2 regions of the Pseudoalteromonas pernae genome follow, and region 1 is predicted to be linked to the other one. Evidence: predicted binding sites of a transcription regulator. Region 1 holds the regulator's gene; the other holds the start of a gene.

Region 1 (7,800 bases):
AATGTAGGATGCGCCTCTCCTTCAACATCGAGGTCGGGACCCATCAAGGCCAAACGCACCTTGCCTTGGTTTTTACCCAGTGCCACATACAATGCCTGCACATCTTGCCATTGGTTGGCGCAGCTCTCACATTGCGGCGTGTTCACCATCGCAATGGTCCAAGGTGACAAGGGATGCTCTTGCCATTGCTCCAGCGCCACCTGTTCATCTAAAAATCGACCATGATTGCTTTGCTCGCCCGGCAACCAGCCACTTTTAAGCACTAATACGGCGGCTACCACCGGCACTAAAAAGCAGCCAATGAATAAATAGAGCGGTTTATTGTTTTTCATGTGTTCTCCTTGCTCGCCAATATGCACTGAGCGCAATGATCAAAGCCGCCAGCGCAATCAAAAACCACTGTAACGCATAAGCATTGTGCTTCTGCGCCGACATAGTTACGCCCTGATAATGCGGCTGAGCGTTGACGCTGCTATTGGGCAGCCCCGCATAAGCCATAAAGGGATGAATTGGCTTACGAGTTTGCTGCGCCATACTGTGTAAATCTATTTGTTGAATACGCTTGGGCCAAGCGTCTTGCTGAATATCATCTTTGAGGGTAATACCGCCCAACTCGCCGTCTTTAATTAGCGCTTGGGGCAGCGTAATTTCGCTGGGAAGGTTTATTATCGGCAGTTCATTTCGGGTCAGAGGTGCTGGCACAAACCCAAGGTTGACGAGCAACCAACGATTAGACGTATCAGGTAACATCAACACTAATACGTCGTAGCCGACTTTTCCTTGATAAACCTGATTGTCGAGCAACCAATATTGAGGAGAAACTTCTCCTGTAATCACGACTTGCATCCCTGTTGCGTCACCGTCTTGGATAACACGCAACGCTTGCGCAAAATCAAGCACACCACGCTCAGACCATGAATCCAGCATTTGTTGCCTTTGCTGCTTCTGTTCAGCGCGCTCCAGCTGCCAAAAACCCAAGCGAGTACAAACAGTTATCGTTAGGATAACCAGCCCTGTCCATAAAATTGCGCTAAGCTTACCTGTAAACACTCAACCACCAACCTCGGAGTATCCGTACCGTGCTTATAAAAATTATTATTATTGCGCTACTGCTAGTCGTCATTTACACCCTCTTTAGGGCGCTGTTAGCGATGATAAAATCCGATAACAAAGTGCCTATGTCTCATTTTTTGGGCAAGCGAGTCGCGCTTTGCGTGCTTGTCCTCATTATTATTCTTGTTGCGCAGCAACTTGGGCTGCTGCGCTTTAATCAATCACCCATTACAACACATACACAAACACAAACAGGCACAGCCACACCACATCTACAAAGTGCCAGTACCATGCTGCAGCTTGAAATGCGAAATGCTTCTCGCTGCTAAAGTGCCCTTTTAATACTCGAATAAACACCACGCTGAGCATGATGGCCCCAAGGGTCACGTGCATGCCGTGGAATCCGGTAAGTAAGAAGAAGGTGTTGCCATAGATACCCGAATCAAGTTTTAGTCCCAAGTCTCTATAAGCGTGGATATATTCTTGCACTTGCAAGCCCAAGAAGATCACACCCAATAAGATGGTTAGAAACAAGAAGATAGCCAGTGGCTTACGGTTGTCTTTTTCGATAGCGGTGTGAGCAAACTGCAAAGTGACAGAGGAAACCAGTAAAATAATGGTGTTGATCAGCGGTAAGCCTTGCCAGCCCATAGCTTGAGTTGTGGTGCCACCTGGTGTGCTCTCCAGTGGCCAAGCCGATGTAAACTCAGGCCACAATACTTCACCTGTCATGACATTATTGCCATCACCGCCTAACCAAGGCACCGCCAGCATACGGGCATAAAATAATGCACCGAAGAAAGCAGCAAAGAACATCACTTCTGAGAAGATAAACCAACTCATCCCCTGCTTAAACGAACGATCCATTTGCGCTGAATATAGGCCCCCATGGGACTCATTGATCACATTGCGGAACCACCCCACTAGCATGTACAGCAGTACTGCTATGCCTGCAAATAGCAAATAGTGACCATGGCTACTTTCTTGACCCATCTGCATTACGGTTAAACCCGCACCTGCAGCGATGAAGAACATGGCTACTGCACCGACAATCGGCCAAGGGCTCTGGGCCGGTACGTAGTACTTTTCATACTGTTCACTCATATTTATGCCTCATTTGGTTTATCGCGCCGAGGCAACCAAAGCTTCTGGATGCTTGGCGCTGATATCAAAAAGCGTGTATGACAACGTTAACTCTTCGTATTCAGGAGGTAACGCTGTATCGACATAAAACCTTAATTGATATTCTTGTTTTTCATTGGCTTGCATTGTTTGTTGGTCAAAGCAAAAGCACGCCAGTTTGTGTAAGTATTTTGCTGCTAAGCCCGGGGACACAGATGGAATAGCCTGCATCACCCGCGCTTCATCTGCGGTGTTGGCCGCAGAGAAAGTCACGACGCTCATTTCTCCGGGCTTTACCACGACTTCTTGTACTTGTGCATCAACTATGAAGGGTGCGCCGCTTTGCGCATGGGTGGTGAAGCTCACAGTGACTTCTCTGCTTTCATCCACCACTTCGCTTTGCTGCGCTTGCTCCATGGATGGCTTGCCATTGAGGCCAGTGACATCACAAAACACGTCGTACAGCGGTACCAGTGCGAATGCAAAAGCAAACATTGCTATCACACTGATCACGAGTTTCTTCAATAACGGCGCGTGGTTCATTACTGCACCTTAGGCGGCGTTTCAAAGGTGTGGTATGGCGCCGGCGATGCGACTTCCCACTCCAGACCTTCGGCACCGTCCCACACTTTTGCAGGTGCTTTTTCACCCGCTTTAATGCACTTGAAGACCACAGCAACAAACAGTAATTGTGATAAACCAAAGGCAAAACCACCGATACTGATAATGGCGTTGAAGTCAGCAAATTGCAGTGCATAGTCTGGGATTCGACGTGGCATGCCAGCCAGGCCAACAAAGTGCATTGGGAAGAACAGCACATTAACGCTGATCAGCGACATCCAGAAGTGCCATTTTGCCAAGGTGGTGCTGTACATGTGCCCTGTCCATTTAGGTAGCCAGTAATAAGCTGCTGCCATTATCGAGAACACCGCCCCAGTTACCAATACGTAATGGAAGTGCGCCACCACGAAGTAGGTGTCGTGGTATTGGAAATCCACCGGCGTAATCGCCAGCATCAAGCCGGAGAAACCGCCAAGGGTAAACAGCACAATAAAGGCGATGGAGAACATCATCGGTATTTCAAAGCTGATAGAACCTCGCCACATGGTGGCCACCCAGTTGAATACCTTCACCCCGGTCGGCACGGATATCAGCATGGTGGAGTACATAAAGAACAACTCCCCTGCGAGCGGCATACCTGTGGTGAACATATGGTGCGCCCACACCACAAATGACAACAAGGCGATAGATGCGGTGGCGTACACCATCGACGCATACCCAAACAGCTTTTTACGCGAGAAGGTAGGTACAATCGTCGAGATAATACCGAATGCCGGTAAAATCATGATGTATACCTCAGGGTGACCAAAGAACCAGAAAATATGCTGGAACATGACTGGATCACCACCCCCTGCGGCATTGAAGAAGTCGGTACCAAAGTATTTATCCGTGAGTACCATGGTTACCGCACCGGCAAGCACTGGCATAACCGCAATCAGCAGGAAGGCGGTGATCAACCATGTCCACACAAACAGCGGCAGTTTCATCCACGTCATACCTGGTGCGCGTAAGTTCACTATGGTAACAATCACGTTTATAGCCCCCATAATGGAGCTGATACCCATGATGTGCACCGCGAACACAAACAACGCTGTGTTGTCGTTACTATAAGTCGTTGAAAGTGGCGCGTAGAAAGTCCAACCAAACGCCGGACCACCACCTTCCATAAACAGCGACAACAATAAAATCGCAAACGCGAATGGTAAAATCCAGAAGCTCCAGTTGTTCATACGCGGAAGCGCCATATCTGGCGCGCCAATCATCATCGGGATCATCCAGTTAGCTAGTCCCGTAAAGGCTGGCATAACCGCACCGAACACCATGATTAAGCCATGCACTGTGGTCATCTGGTTAAAAAAGTGTGGGTCAACGAGCTGTAGTCCCGGCTGGAATAGCTCGGCGCGAATGACCATGGCCATCGCTCCGCCCGTCAAAAACATAAGCAGTGAAAACAACAGGTAAAGTGTACCTATGTCTTTATGGTTAGTGGTAAAGAGCCAGCGTTTAATACCCGTTGCAGGCCCGTGATGTTCATGTGTTGCAGCAGCTGTACTCATTGTCCTTCCCCATCAATTGCGGCCTGAATCGCACTTGGTTGCACTGTGTCACCAGTATCGTTGCCAAATGCATTACGCTGGTAAGTCACGACAGCAGCGAGTTCTTTGAGTGTTAGCTGGCTAACGAATGCCTGCATCGCTGTACCTGGCTTACCATGAACCACGATATCTATGTGGTCCTTGATCTCCCCTTTGGCGATAGGGCTGTCCTTAATCGCAGGGAATACACCCGGTAACCCCAGACCTGTGGGTTGGTGACACGCTGCGCAGCGCGCCATGTAAACTTGTTCACCTGTGGCCATAAGCTCTTCTTGAGTGAGCGTCTGGTCAAGCAAGGCAGCATCGGCATCCGCCTGAGCTTGCACTGCTTGTTTTTGCTCAGCCAACCACGCTTCGAATTCTTCAGGCGCTTTGGCTTCAACCACTACAGGCATAAAGCCATGGTCTTTACCACATAGCTCAGCACATTGGCCGCGGTAGATGCCCGCTTCGTTTACCTTGGTCCAAGCTTCGTTGATAAAGCCTGGATTGGCATCTTTTTTAACTGCGAAATCCGGCACCCACCAAGAGTGAATAACGTCGTCTGAAGTCATTAAAAAGCGTACTTTTTTATCTGTTGGGATCACCAACGGCTTGTCGACTTCTAGCAAATAATGCTCGCCTTTATCTTGAGCATTTTGAATTTGCTCTTGTGGCGTTGAGAGCAACGAGTAGAAGCCAACATCATGGCCCATGTATTCGTAGTGCCACTTCCACTGTGAACCGGTGATCTTGATGGTGACATCTGCTTTAGAAGTGTCTTCCATCGCTATCAAGGTTTTGGTGGCAGGAACAGCCATACCTATGAGGATTAAAAATGGGATCGCGGTCCAAAGTATTTCGACCTTGGTGCTTTCGTGGAAAGATGCGGGTTTAGCCCCTTTAGATTTGCGGTGTCTGAGTAAGGCCCAGAACATCACACCAAACACTATTACCCCAATGACACAGCAGATGATAAATATCGTCATGTGTAACTGGTAAACATTTTCACTGATGTCGGTCACCCCTGGGCGCAAATTATAATCACTATTTGCTAAAGCCAAGTGCGGGGCAAACAAACACAGCAACATGAGGGAGCAAAGCTTCTTCATGTACCATCTCCTTAAAACGCGCAACGCAAAAAGAGAAGAGGCAGTTACTGCTAGCCAATCTTCATTATTATTATGCTTAGAACTGGCCGATTACATTTACTTTACACAAAGCGATTAAAAAGCAACCAGCAAAGCCTGTAATCTAACCAATTAGTCAAGAATTGGGCATATAGCAAGAAAATAGGCGTTTTTGTTTTGCTTTTTTCAATAAATATTTTGGGGAGTTTCAATCTGTTAGCGTACAGAAAAAGGAATTAGAAAAGGGCTGGAAACCCCCAATCAACGGCGTATTGGGGGCCTATATTTACTCGTTACAACTACATCCAATCGGCATTTCGGATAACACCAACCGCTAAACCCTCAATATTGAAGGATTCATGTTCTAGGTCGACTTCGATTGGCGCAAATTCTTCGTTTTCTGCATGTAGCAATACTTTACGACCGGCTTTCTCTAAACGCTTCACGGTGACGTCATCACCAACACGCGCAACCACCACTTGGCCGTTCTCCGCAACCTGAGCACGATGCACAGCCAGCAGGTCGCCGTCCATAATACCGATGTCTTTCATACTCATACCATCAACACGTAGTAGGTAATCAGCGGCAGGCTTAAACAGTAATGGATCGATTTGGCAGTGACTTTCAATGTGCTCTTGGGCCAAGATGGGTTCACCGGCAGCGACGCGACCTATCAGAGGCAAGCCTAATTGCTCAGGCTCTTCCTCTTCGACCAATTGAATACCACGGCTGGCACCGGGCTTCATTTTGATCACCCCTTTTTTAGCAAGGGCTTTAAGGTGTTCTTCTGCGGCATTCGCACTGCGAAACCCCAGTGTTTGTGCAATTTCAGCACGCGTAGGCGGCATGCCTGTGTCTTTAATAAATACTTTGATCAGCTCTAAAATTTGCGATTGGCGATTAGTTAAAGGACGCATACAACTGGGTTTCCATACAGTACATTTAACTGTGAGTATATACAGTTGTCAGAAAATCGCAAATAAAATCAGGCAATTTGCTCAGCTCAAAAAAATGCGCCTACTTAGGTTTGGGTTTTTGTCATTACGCCAACGCTTAAATACTAAAAGCTGCTGTTAGGCTGAGTTAAAAACACAATTTCATCATCCGTGGATTTGCGCCCCAGTATTTCATTGCGATGCGGGTATCGACCAAAACGATCAATAATCTTCTTGTGCGCCACTTCAAATTCATAATTATCCAATGGCTTGAACAACCTATCAGCCTCCTGATGGATAACCTTACTTTCACTGTGCATGTAGGGCATGTACATAAACGGACGCTCTTGCTCATTCAATTGCATGTCGAAACCCTTATCCACCGCGTGCTGAGCCAAACACAGTGCGAGTCCATCAAAGGCTAAAGCCTTTGGCGTATCGCGAAACATGTTGCGCGAGAATTGGTCGAGCACAATGATTTCACACAGCGCCCCTTGAGCTGTGTTGCGCCAATGCGCTAACTCGCCCATGGCTGCGGCATGATGCAGTTGCGAAAATAGCTTAATGACCTTGTCGTCAAACGCTACACTCTTTTTGAACCAGTCCTCGGGTTGGCATTGCTCAAACCAAAAATCATACACAGATTGAAAATCCATATTCTCTCCTTCAAAGTAAAGAGGGTGTGAAGCCGTTTGCAAACAAGGCAATATTAACCGTGAAGAAACTCTACATTTATGAACATTGCCCTTATTCAGTTAAAGCCACAATGGTCGCTCGTGCACGAAATATAGACGTGCAAATATGCTACTTACAAGCCGACGACACGACCACCGCTATCCAGTTAGTGGGCAAAAGCACTGTTCCCATATTAGCTAAAAACCAAAACATTGCCATGGCGCAAAGCCTCGATATTGCCGCCTATTTCTGCAAACGTGCAAAAATGCCATTGGATCATGGTGATTACCTCACGCCAGCAAGCAAATGGGTAGAGACCTACTTACCTACCTTTTTACGCTTAACCTTACCGCGCTGGCCGCAACTCGCTCTACCGGAATTTGGCACACCAAACGCCATCGTCTATTACTGCGATAAAAAGGAGGCGCTCTTGGGGGCTACCTTCGCTGATATTCTTGCCCACAGTGATGAAGATATAACGATCATGGATAGGGCTTTGGATGAGCTCTCTTGGCTCGATGCGCCGGATGAAATCTCATGGGCCGATGTTGCTATCTTCCCCTTCTTGCGCAACCTAACCGTCGTAAAAGGCTTGCACACTCCCGAACATATCCAGCACTATGTGCACCAAGTTGCCACCATGAGCAACATCAGAACATTCACAGACGTTGCTGTATAAGGAGTAGTAAGCATGAGCAAACGTATTTGGGCCCAAGATATCGATTTTGACCTGTGTAAAAAGCTCGACCT
Region 2 (7,800 bases), on a different contig from region 1:
GTCAAATCCGCTTTTATCCACATCGACCATGTCCAACGCTTGAGCTGCGATACTCGCACATACTGAGCCATCACCTTTTACTTCTGCGAAGTCACGTACACGGCGTAGTAATCGGTTGGCAATTCGAGGCGTGCCGCGCGAGCGCTTCGCCACTTCGTACGCACCTTGTTCATCGATTTCCAAACCAAGATGAAAGGCAGAGCGTTTTACAATTGAGGCAAGATCGTCAACGTTATAGAACTCCAAACGCTGCACAATACCGAATCGATCGCGCAGAGGGGATGTCAACGAACCCGCTCTAGTAGTCGCACCAATTAAGGTGAAAGGTGGCAAATCCAGTTTAATTGACCGCGCAGCTGGCCCTTCGCCAATCATGATATCAAGCTGATAATCTTCCATGGCTGGATAAAGAATCTCCTCAACATGCGGACTCATGCGGTGAATTTCATCAATAAATAAGACATCATGAGCCTCAAGGTTGGTGAGCAAGGCTGCCAAATCCCCTGCTTTTTCTAGCACTGGGCCTGAGGTTGTTTTGATGCTCACTTCTAATTCATTGGCAACAATATTGGCTAAGGTTGTTTTACCTAAACCTGGGGGACCAAAAATGAGCAAATGATCGAGCGCTTCACTGCGTGAGCGAGCCGCTTCGATAAAAATATCCATTTGTTGTTTAACATGCGGTTGCCCATGGTAGTCCGCCAGCAGTTTTGGACGTATTGCTCTATCAACGACGTCTTCATTGCCTTGCTGTTGAGGCTCTATCAACCTATCCGCTTCAATCATGTATTTGTCTCGTTAGAGTATCTCGTTACAGCATCGCTCTAAGCGCTTGCTTAATAATTTCTTCAGAAGTCATGGTCTCTTGAGCAACTGCTTTTACTGCCTTGACCGCTTGGTTGTTCTTATAACCTAGAGATTCAAGTGCCGCAACTGCATCGTCCTGAGCACTTCCGTGGACAAGTGTATCACCACCAGCCAAAGAGAGTGCTGCTGCATCGGTGTGTGGCGTGAATAAATCTGGGCCCCAGTCCTTGAGCCTGTCTTTCATTTCTAACACTAAACGCTCAGCGGTTTTTTTACCAACCCCAGGAAGCTTAACCAAGGTGCTTGCATCACCTTGGTGAACACAACGAATAAACTGCTCCGCAGACATGCCTGACAAAATACCCAGCCCTAACTTTGGTCCGACGCCGTTGGCTTTGAGTAATTCACGGAATAAGGCACGCTCATTTTTGGTGTTAAAGCCAAATAGCAGTTGGGCATCCTCACGCACAACAAAATGGGTGAACAAGGTGACTTGTTGCCCACACTCTGGCAAGGCATAGAAGCAACTCATTGGTAAGTTTATTTCATAGCCGACACCGCCGACATCAACCAATACTTCTGGTGGTTGCTTCTCTACTAATTCCCCGCGAATTCGTCCAATCATTGCTACCTCTGAGTTACCTTAAGCGGCCACGCACCGTTTTACGTGCCTGACCTGCCAATTTAATTAGATTCTGTTGTGAGTGACCATGACACATGGCAATCGCCAGCGCATCAGCAGCATCTGCCTGAGGAGTTGCTGGTAATTTTAAGATATGTTTAACCATATGCTGGACCTGCGTCTTCTCAGCAGAGCCCTTACCTACAACCGCTTGCTTTACTTGCCTTGCTGAGTATTCATGCACTGGGATATCTGCCATCGTCGCCGCAACAATAGCCGCACCGCGCGCCTGACCGAGCTTCAACGCTGAGTCTGGATTGTGGGCCATAAACACCTGCTCAATAGCAAATGAGTCTGGATTGAATTGACTAATCAGTTGCGTCACGCCTTGGAAAATCATTTTCAAGCGCTCAGGGAATGGATTGTCGCCTAATTTAATGCACCCACTGCCTAAATAGGCAAATTTATGGCCTTGTTGTTGTATCACGCCATAGCCTGTGAATCGCGAGCCGGGATCAATACCCAAAATTATACTCACTCACATACCTTATTATTGTTTTAGCTGTGAATAATGGTAACTGTATGGATGACCAGTGTAAAGGCAATCACCGTGAAAAAGCTGCTTTGTAATGTCTGGCAGGTAATCTGAGGGCTAAAAATACAAAAAGCGGCCGAAGCCGCTTTTGTTATATATCAAGAGTCAAAAACTTATTCGCCTTGCTCTTGCTCTGCATTTGCCTTTGGTGCAATTGCGATACCTAGCTCTTTAAGCGCATCTGGGTTTGCTGGGCTAGGTGCTTCTGTCATAAGACAAGAAGCCTGCGTTGTTTTCGGGAAGGCAATAACGTCACGAATATTGTCTGTACCACAAAGCAACATCACTAAACGGTCTAGACCGAATGCTAAACCAGCGTGTGGCGGTGTACCGTACTTTAATGCGTCGAGTAGGAAGCCAAACTTGTCTTGTTGTTCTTGCGCATCAATACCTAATACGCGGAACGCTGTTTCTTGCATCTCGCTATTGTGGATACGCACAGAGCCACCACCTACTTCGTAGCCGTTCAATACCATGTCATAGGCATCAGAAAGCGTACCCGCAGGGTTTGCTTCAAGCTCTTGTGGGCTCACGCCTTTTGGTGCAGTGAATGGGTGGTGTACTGCGTGTAAGTTGCCTTCTTCGTCTTCTTCAAACATTGGGAAGTCTACAACCCACAGCGGCGCCCATTTAGAAAGATCTGTAAGCTCTAAGTCTAAGCCAATCTTTAAGCGCAATGCGCCCATCGCTTCGTTTACCACGTTGCGCGAATCGGCACCGAATAGGATGATGTCACCACTTTGCGCATTAGTACGCTCAAGCAAGGCAGTGATTACTTCTTCGTTCAAGAACTTAGCAATCGGTGATTGTACACCTTCTGCACCCGCTGCGCGGTCATTCACCTTCATCCACGCTAAACCTTTTGCACCGTAGATGCCGATAAACTTGGTGTAGTCATCGATTTGTTTGCGTGATAACTCTGCGCCACCCGGCACTGTTAGCACCGCTACACGACCTTTTTCGTCATTTGCTGGGCCTGAGAACACTTTAAACTCAACGTCTTTAACTAGGTCCGCTACGTCGATTAATTCCATCGGGTTACGAAGATCTGGTTTGTCTGAACCAAAACGGCGCATCGCTTCTTCGTAAGCCATGACTGGGAACTGACCTAGGTCTACGTCCAATAACTCTAACCACATTTCACGGATTAGTTTTTCAGTTACAGCACGTACTTGATCAGATGTCATGAATGACGTTTCGATATCGATTTGTGTAAATTCTGGCTGACGGTCTGCACGTAAGTCTTCGTCACGGAAACATTTAACAATCTGATAGTAACGGTCAAAACCAGACATCATCAGTAATTGCTTAAACAGCTGTGGAGACTGAGGTAATGCGTAGAAGCTGCCATGGTGAACACGGCTTGGTACTAAATAGTCACGTGCGCCTTCTGGCGTTGCTTTAGTTAGTACTGGCGTCTCAATATCTAGGAAATCGTTACTGTCTAAGAAACGACGCACGAAGCTTGATGCTTTTGCGCGCAGTTTGATACGGTCGCTCATTTCTAAACGACGTAAGTCTAGATAACGGTATTTAAGGCGACGCTCTTCTGAGTTTTGTTGGTTAAAATCAAGCGGCAATGCTTCAGAGCGGTTAATAATTTCTAGACCGACACCCAAGATTTCAACTTCGCCTGTAGCCATGTCTTTATTCACTTGGCTTTGAGGACGAGCGCGAACAATACCTTTGATCTGAACGCAGAATTCTTGACGAAGTTTGTTCGCTTTTTCCATCAACCCTTCAACTTCAGGGTCAAAAACAACCTGCACTAGGCCTTCGCGGTCACGCACGTCGACGAAGATCAAACCACCAAGATCACGGCGTTTGTTGATCCAACCACAAAGAGTAACCTCTTGGTCGACATGACTTTTATTCAAATGTCCGCAATAAATAGAGCGCATAATATTCCTGTTTTAATTGTAGTAGCGTGGGCTAGTTGCACGCAAAGGCCAAATAAATTGCGTCAATTATATAAAAACGGCGGTCAATGTCACGAAGCAAACACTTTGTTGGTCAATTATTCGACACAAGCATTGCTAAGATTGTGCTAGCATATCGCGGTATTCGAAACACATGACGAGATTATTTGGCAATATGTTGTATCTTGGATGCCCGCAATGGTCCAACAACGCTTGGAAAGGTCAATTATTTGCACCCGCAACACAGGCTGCAAATATGCTTGAGCAATATGCCAGTGTCTTTAACTCAGTTGAGGGTAACACTACTTTTTATGCTGATCCGAGCCCCCAGAGCATTTCCCGATGGGTTAGCGCCACACCCGAGAGCTTTCGTTTTACCTTTAAGTTTCCCCAACGCTTTAGCCATGAATTAGCATTGCAAGTAGACTCACAATCGTTAAATCAGTGGCTGCAGTTAATGTCGCCGTTGTTTGAAAAAACGGGCTCTTTGATGCTGCAGTTGCCCGCAAGTTTTGCACCAGAGCACATGAGTCGATTACATTCCTTTATGGCTCAACTGCCTAGTGAGCTTAATTACAGTATTGAAGTACGTCACCCACGTTTTTTTGACAAAAGCGACACTGAAAAACAATTTAATCAGTATTGTCACCACCATGGCTTCGACAGAATCTGCATGGATACTCGTGCATTATTTGCTGTTAGCCCTTACAACGAAGCCATAATTGACGCGCAAAACAAGAAGCCGCATTTGCCTGTACATGCCATTGCATTAGGCCCGCGTCCTATCCTTCGTTTCGTCATAGCCAGTATGAATGATGAATATAAGTCCTTTTATGCGCCATGGCTGAAAAAAATTACGCAATGGTTAGAAGAAGGCAAACACCCCTTTGTGTTTTTACATACTGCAGATAATGATGGCGCGCCTGTGCTCGCGCGCCAATTTATGCTAGATTTGCAAGCGATTAATGGTGACCATCACCCCGTACTCAATCCTTTTCCCGGTGAGCGTAACCAACAAACGAGTTTTTTCTAAAGGCCCAGATTTTCCATAAAATCGTCGTCAATATCTGGTTCGTTTTGCGCTTTGGTTTGTGCGCTTTGTTTTTTCGCTCGGGTGCTGGCAATGATGTCGTCAGGGTCAATTGCTTCGGTAATATCAAATTCATGAAGTTTGATAAATTCTGTTTTATCCATCGCCAGTTCAAGATAAAAAATGTTCTGATTTTGCGTAGTAAAGGTCACGCGCCTTGCTTGTGGCCTGTCCATCGTGGTATCAACAGATATCTGCACTTGCTTATTAATCGCCATCATTTTCGGTTGATTCTGCGTTATTGAAGTGTGTAGCTGCTCGCGAACTTTATTAGTAAAATCACCGACAATTTGGTTCATCAGCTCCCCAAGAACATTGGCGACATCATCTGACACATGGCTTTTTGCTAATTCTTCCGGTGGCATGCCCATGTTGTTCATGTAATCACCGTAGATTTCCATCGCCGCTTGTGAGGTAAAGTTGGTTACCACCAAACCCGTAAATCCACCATCGAACAACACAAAGCACCCTATGTCAGGTCGCATGCAGGTGCGAGTAATCTTCTGCACCATGGCTGAGTAGCTTATGGTGTTGCCACTGGCAGAGGATAACACCTCCGTCACTGAGTGACACAAGGTGGAAAGGATATCCTCGGTGCTTATTACTTTATTTCTACTCATTGGTATTCTCGCTAATGAAAGTGCACCAGCTATTTTTCTACAGTCGAGATAAGAGTGTGACTGGAGCCCTTGTAGCCAGCATTAGGTATTGTTTTTTATAGATAAATATAACAATAGCAGGTTTATGAGAATTAAAGATGCTATTAACCCACTACAAATCACTCGCAAAGCTCCACACAGCGCCCGCAAAAATGTTAAAATAGTGGCATCGTTTCTAGCTAGAGCTTAGCAAAGTGTCAGCCAAAGACAGTATTTACGCATCAGAACAACACGTAAAAGACTTTACCTTTGACGCCAAAGTAGTCGAAGTATTCCCAGATATGATTGAGCGTTCGGTGCCCGGATATGCCACCATCGTCAGTACGCTTGGGAAGTTAGCAGGAAAATATGCGCAAGATAACAGCAATTTATACGACTTAGGCTGTTCTCTCGGTGCAGTCACCTTAAGCATGCGCCGCAACCTAAACCACTCAGGCTGTGAAATCATCGCTATCGATAATTCACAAGCTATGGTTGAGCGTTGCCGATTGCATCTTGAAGGCTTTCGTTCAACGGTTCCCGTGCGCGTTGAGCTCGGTGACATCCTCGATGCAAAATTAGAAAATGCCTCAGTAATCGCAATGAACTTCACCATGCAGTTTATAGAACCTGAGCAACGTGAAGCGCTGCTGCGTCGCATTTACAACGCGCTTAAACCTGGCGGTGTATTGCTGCTGAGTGAGAAACTTCGTGGTGAAAACCAAGAAGTTGATGAGTTACTAATTGACTTACACCACGACTTTAAGCGTGCAAATGGCTACTCCGAGTTGGAGATCAGCCAAAAGCGTACAGCAATTGAAAATGTAATGCGCACCGATACATTGACCACTCACCTTGAGCGCCTCCAAAGCTTGGGATTTAGCCAAACTCAAGTGTGGTATCAATGCTTTAACTTCTGCTCTATGGTTGCAATTAAATAAACGGAATAAAGATGAATCAGTGGTTTAACGAATTCTATCGCCATATCGCCTGTACTGAACTGAGTCACTGGCTCAATACCTTGCCTGCGCAATTGCAACATTGGCAAGACGAAGCTCGTCACGGCGACATGCCACAATGGCAAAAAGTATTAAACAACCTGCCAGAATTAAACGCATCAAAGGTTGATATTAAAAACGCCGTGCAAGTAGGCACTGAAGACGATATCAGTGACGGCCAGCGCAAACAGCTTACCCATTTACTAAAGCGTTTTATGCCTTGGCGTAAGGGTCCATTCTCTCTATTTGGTATCGACATCAACACCGAGTGGCGTAGTGATTGGAAGTGGGACCGCGTACTACCGCATATCAGCCCACTGCACGGTCGTAAGGTCCTCGATATAGGCTGTGGCTCTGGCTACCATCTATGGCGCATGCGCGGTGAAGGGGCTGAATTGGTTATTGGTATTGACCCAAGCGACCTGTTCCTGTGCCAGTTTCAAACTATCAAACATTACAATCCAGACCCCGCAGTGCATCTACTGCCTTTGGGTGTAGAACAACTGCCCGAGTTAAAAGCGTTTGATACCGTGTTCTCTATGGGCGTACTGTATCACCGTCGCTCACCTATCGATTTCTTAGCGCAACTAAAAGCGCAACTGCGTAAAGGCGGCGAATTAGTACTCGAAACCCTTGTGGTTGAAGGTGATATAAATACCGTTCTGGTACCAGAAGATCGTTACGCGAAAATGCGCAATGTCTGGTACATACCCAGCACTGAGGCACTGATGCTGTGGATGCGTCGTGTTGGCTTCAAAGATATTCGTGTTGTGGATACCGACCAGACTTCTTTAGATGAGCAACGCCGCACAGATTGGATGGAAAATGAGTCATTGGCTGACTTCTTAGACCCTGAAGATCCTAATAAAACTATTGAAGGCTACCCTGCACCTCTGCGTGCAGTGATCGTAGCAACTGCGTAAACAAGGACAAAGGTCCTCCTTTTCCTAGCTAAGCCGTGGCATTTGCTGTAAAATGCCCGGCGTTTCAAAGCAACCCTAAATTGAATTTTGAGGAAACCCCGTGAGCGAACAAAAACAGTCTCTTAGCTACAAAGATGCCGGCGTCGACATTGATGCAGGTAACGCCCTAGTAGAACGCATTAAAGGCGTTGTGAAAAAGACCAAACGC

The links. The regulator LexA, encoded in region 1, represses DNA repair genes until DNA is damaged. The targets are predictions, from matches to a motif close to TACTGTATNNNNATACAGTA.
Region 2: a site for LexA is predicted at 2,006-2,025, ahead of ruvC (crossover junction endodeoxyribonuclease RuvC). Genes of this name have one in related genera too.

Annotation. Positions count from the first base shown of each region.
Region 1 covers NZ_JBDODM010000004.1:73,437-81,236, reverse strand. The annotation lists gene V1358_RS10535 (redox-active disulfide-containing membrane protein) at 1-332, opposite strand, end outside; gene V1358_RS10530 (SURF1 family protein) at 319-1,050, opposite strand; gene V1358_RS10525 (DUF2909 family protein) at 1,080-1,382, shown strand; gene V1358_RS10520 (cytochrome c oxidase subunit 3) at 1,282-2,157, opposite strand; gene V1358_RS10515 (cytochrome c oxidase assembly protein) at 2,176-2,718, opposite strand; gene ctaD (cytochrome c oxidase subunit I) at 2,718-4,292, opposite strand; gene coxB (cytochrome c oxidase subunit II) at 4,289-5,422, opposite strand; gene lexA (transcriptional repressor LexA) at 5,740-6,357, opposite strand; gene V1358_RS10495 (DUF924 family protein) at 6,501-7,031, opposite strand; gene grxB (glutaredoxin 2) at 7,091-7,729, shown strand; gene V1358_RS10485 (PaaI family thioesterase) at 7,742-7,800, shown strand, end outside.
Region 2 covers NZ_JBDODM010000002.1:89,688-97,487, forward strand. The annotation lists gene ruvB (Holliday junction branch migration DNA helicase RuvB) at 1-786, opposite strand, end outside; gene ruvA (Holliday junction branch migration protein RuvA) at 812-1,432, opposite strand; gene ruvC (crossover junction endodeoxyribonuclease RuvC) at 1,446-1,967, opposite strand; gene aspS (aspartate--tRNA ligase) at 2,138-3,925, opposite strand; gene V1358_RS04530 (DUF72 domain-containing protein) at 4,119-4,976, shown strand; gene V1358_RS04535 (DUF3334 family protein) at 4,973-5,653, opposite strand; gene cmoA (carboxy-S-adenosyl-L-methionine synthase CmoA) at 5,887-6,612, shown strand; gene cmoB (tRNA 5-methoxyuridine(34)/uridine 5-oxyacetic acid(34) synthase CmoB) at 6,624-7,592, shown strand; gene purM (phosphoribosylformylglycinamidine cyclo-ligase) at 7,693-7,800, shown strand, end outside.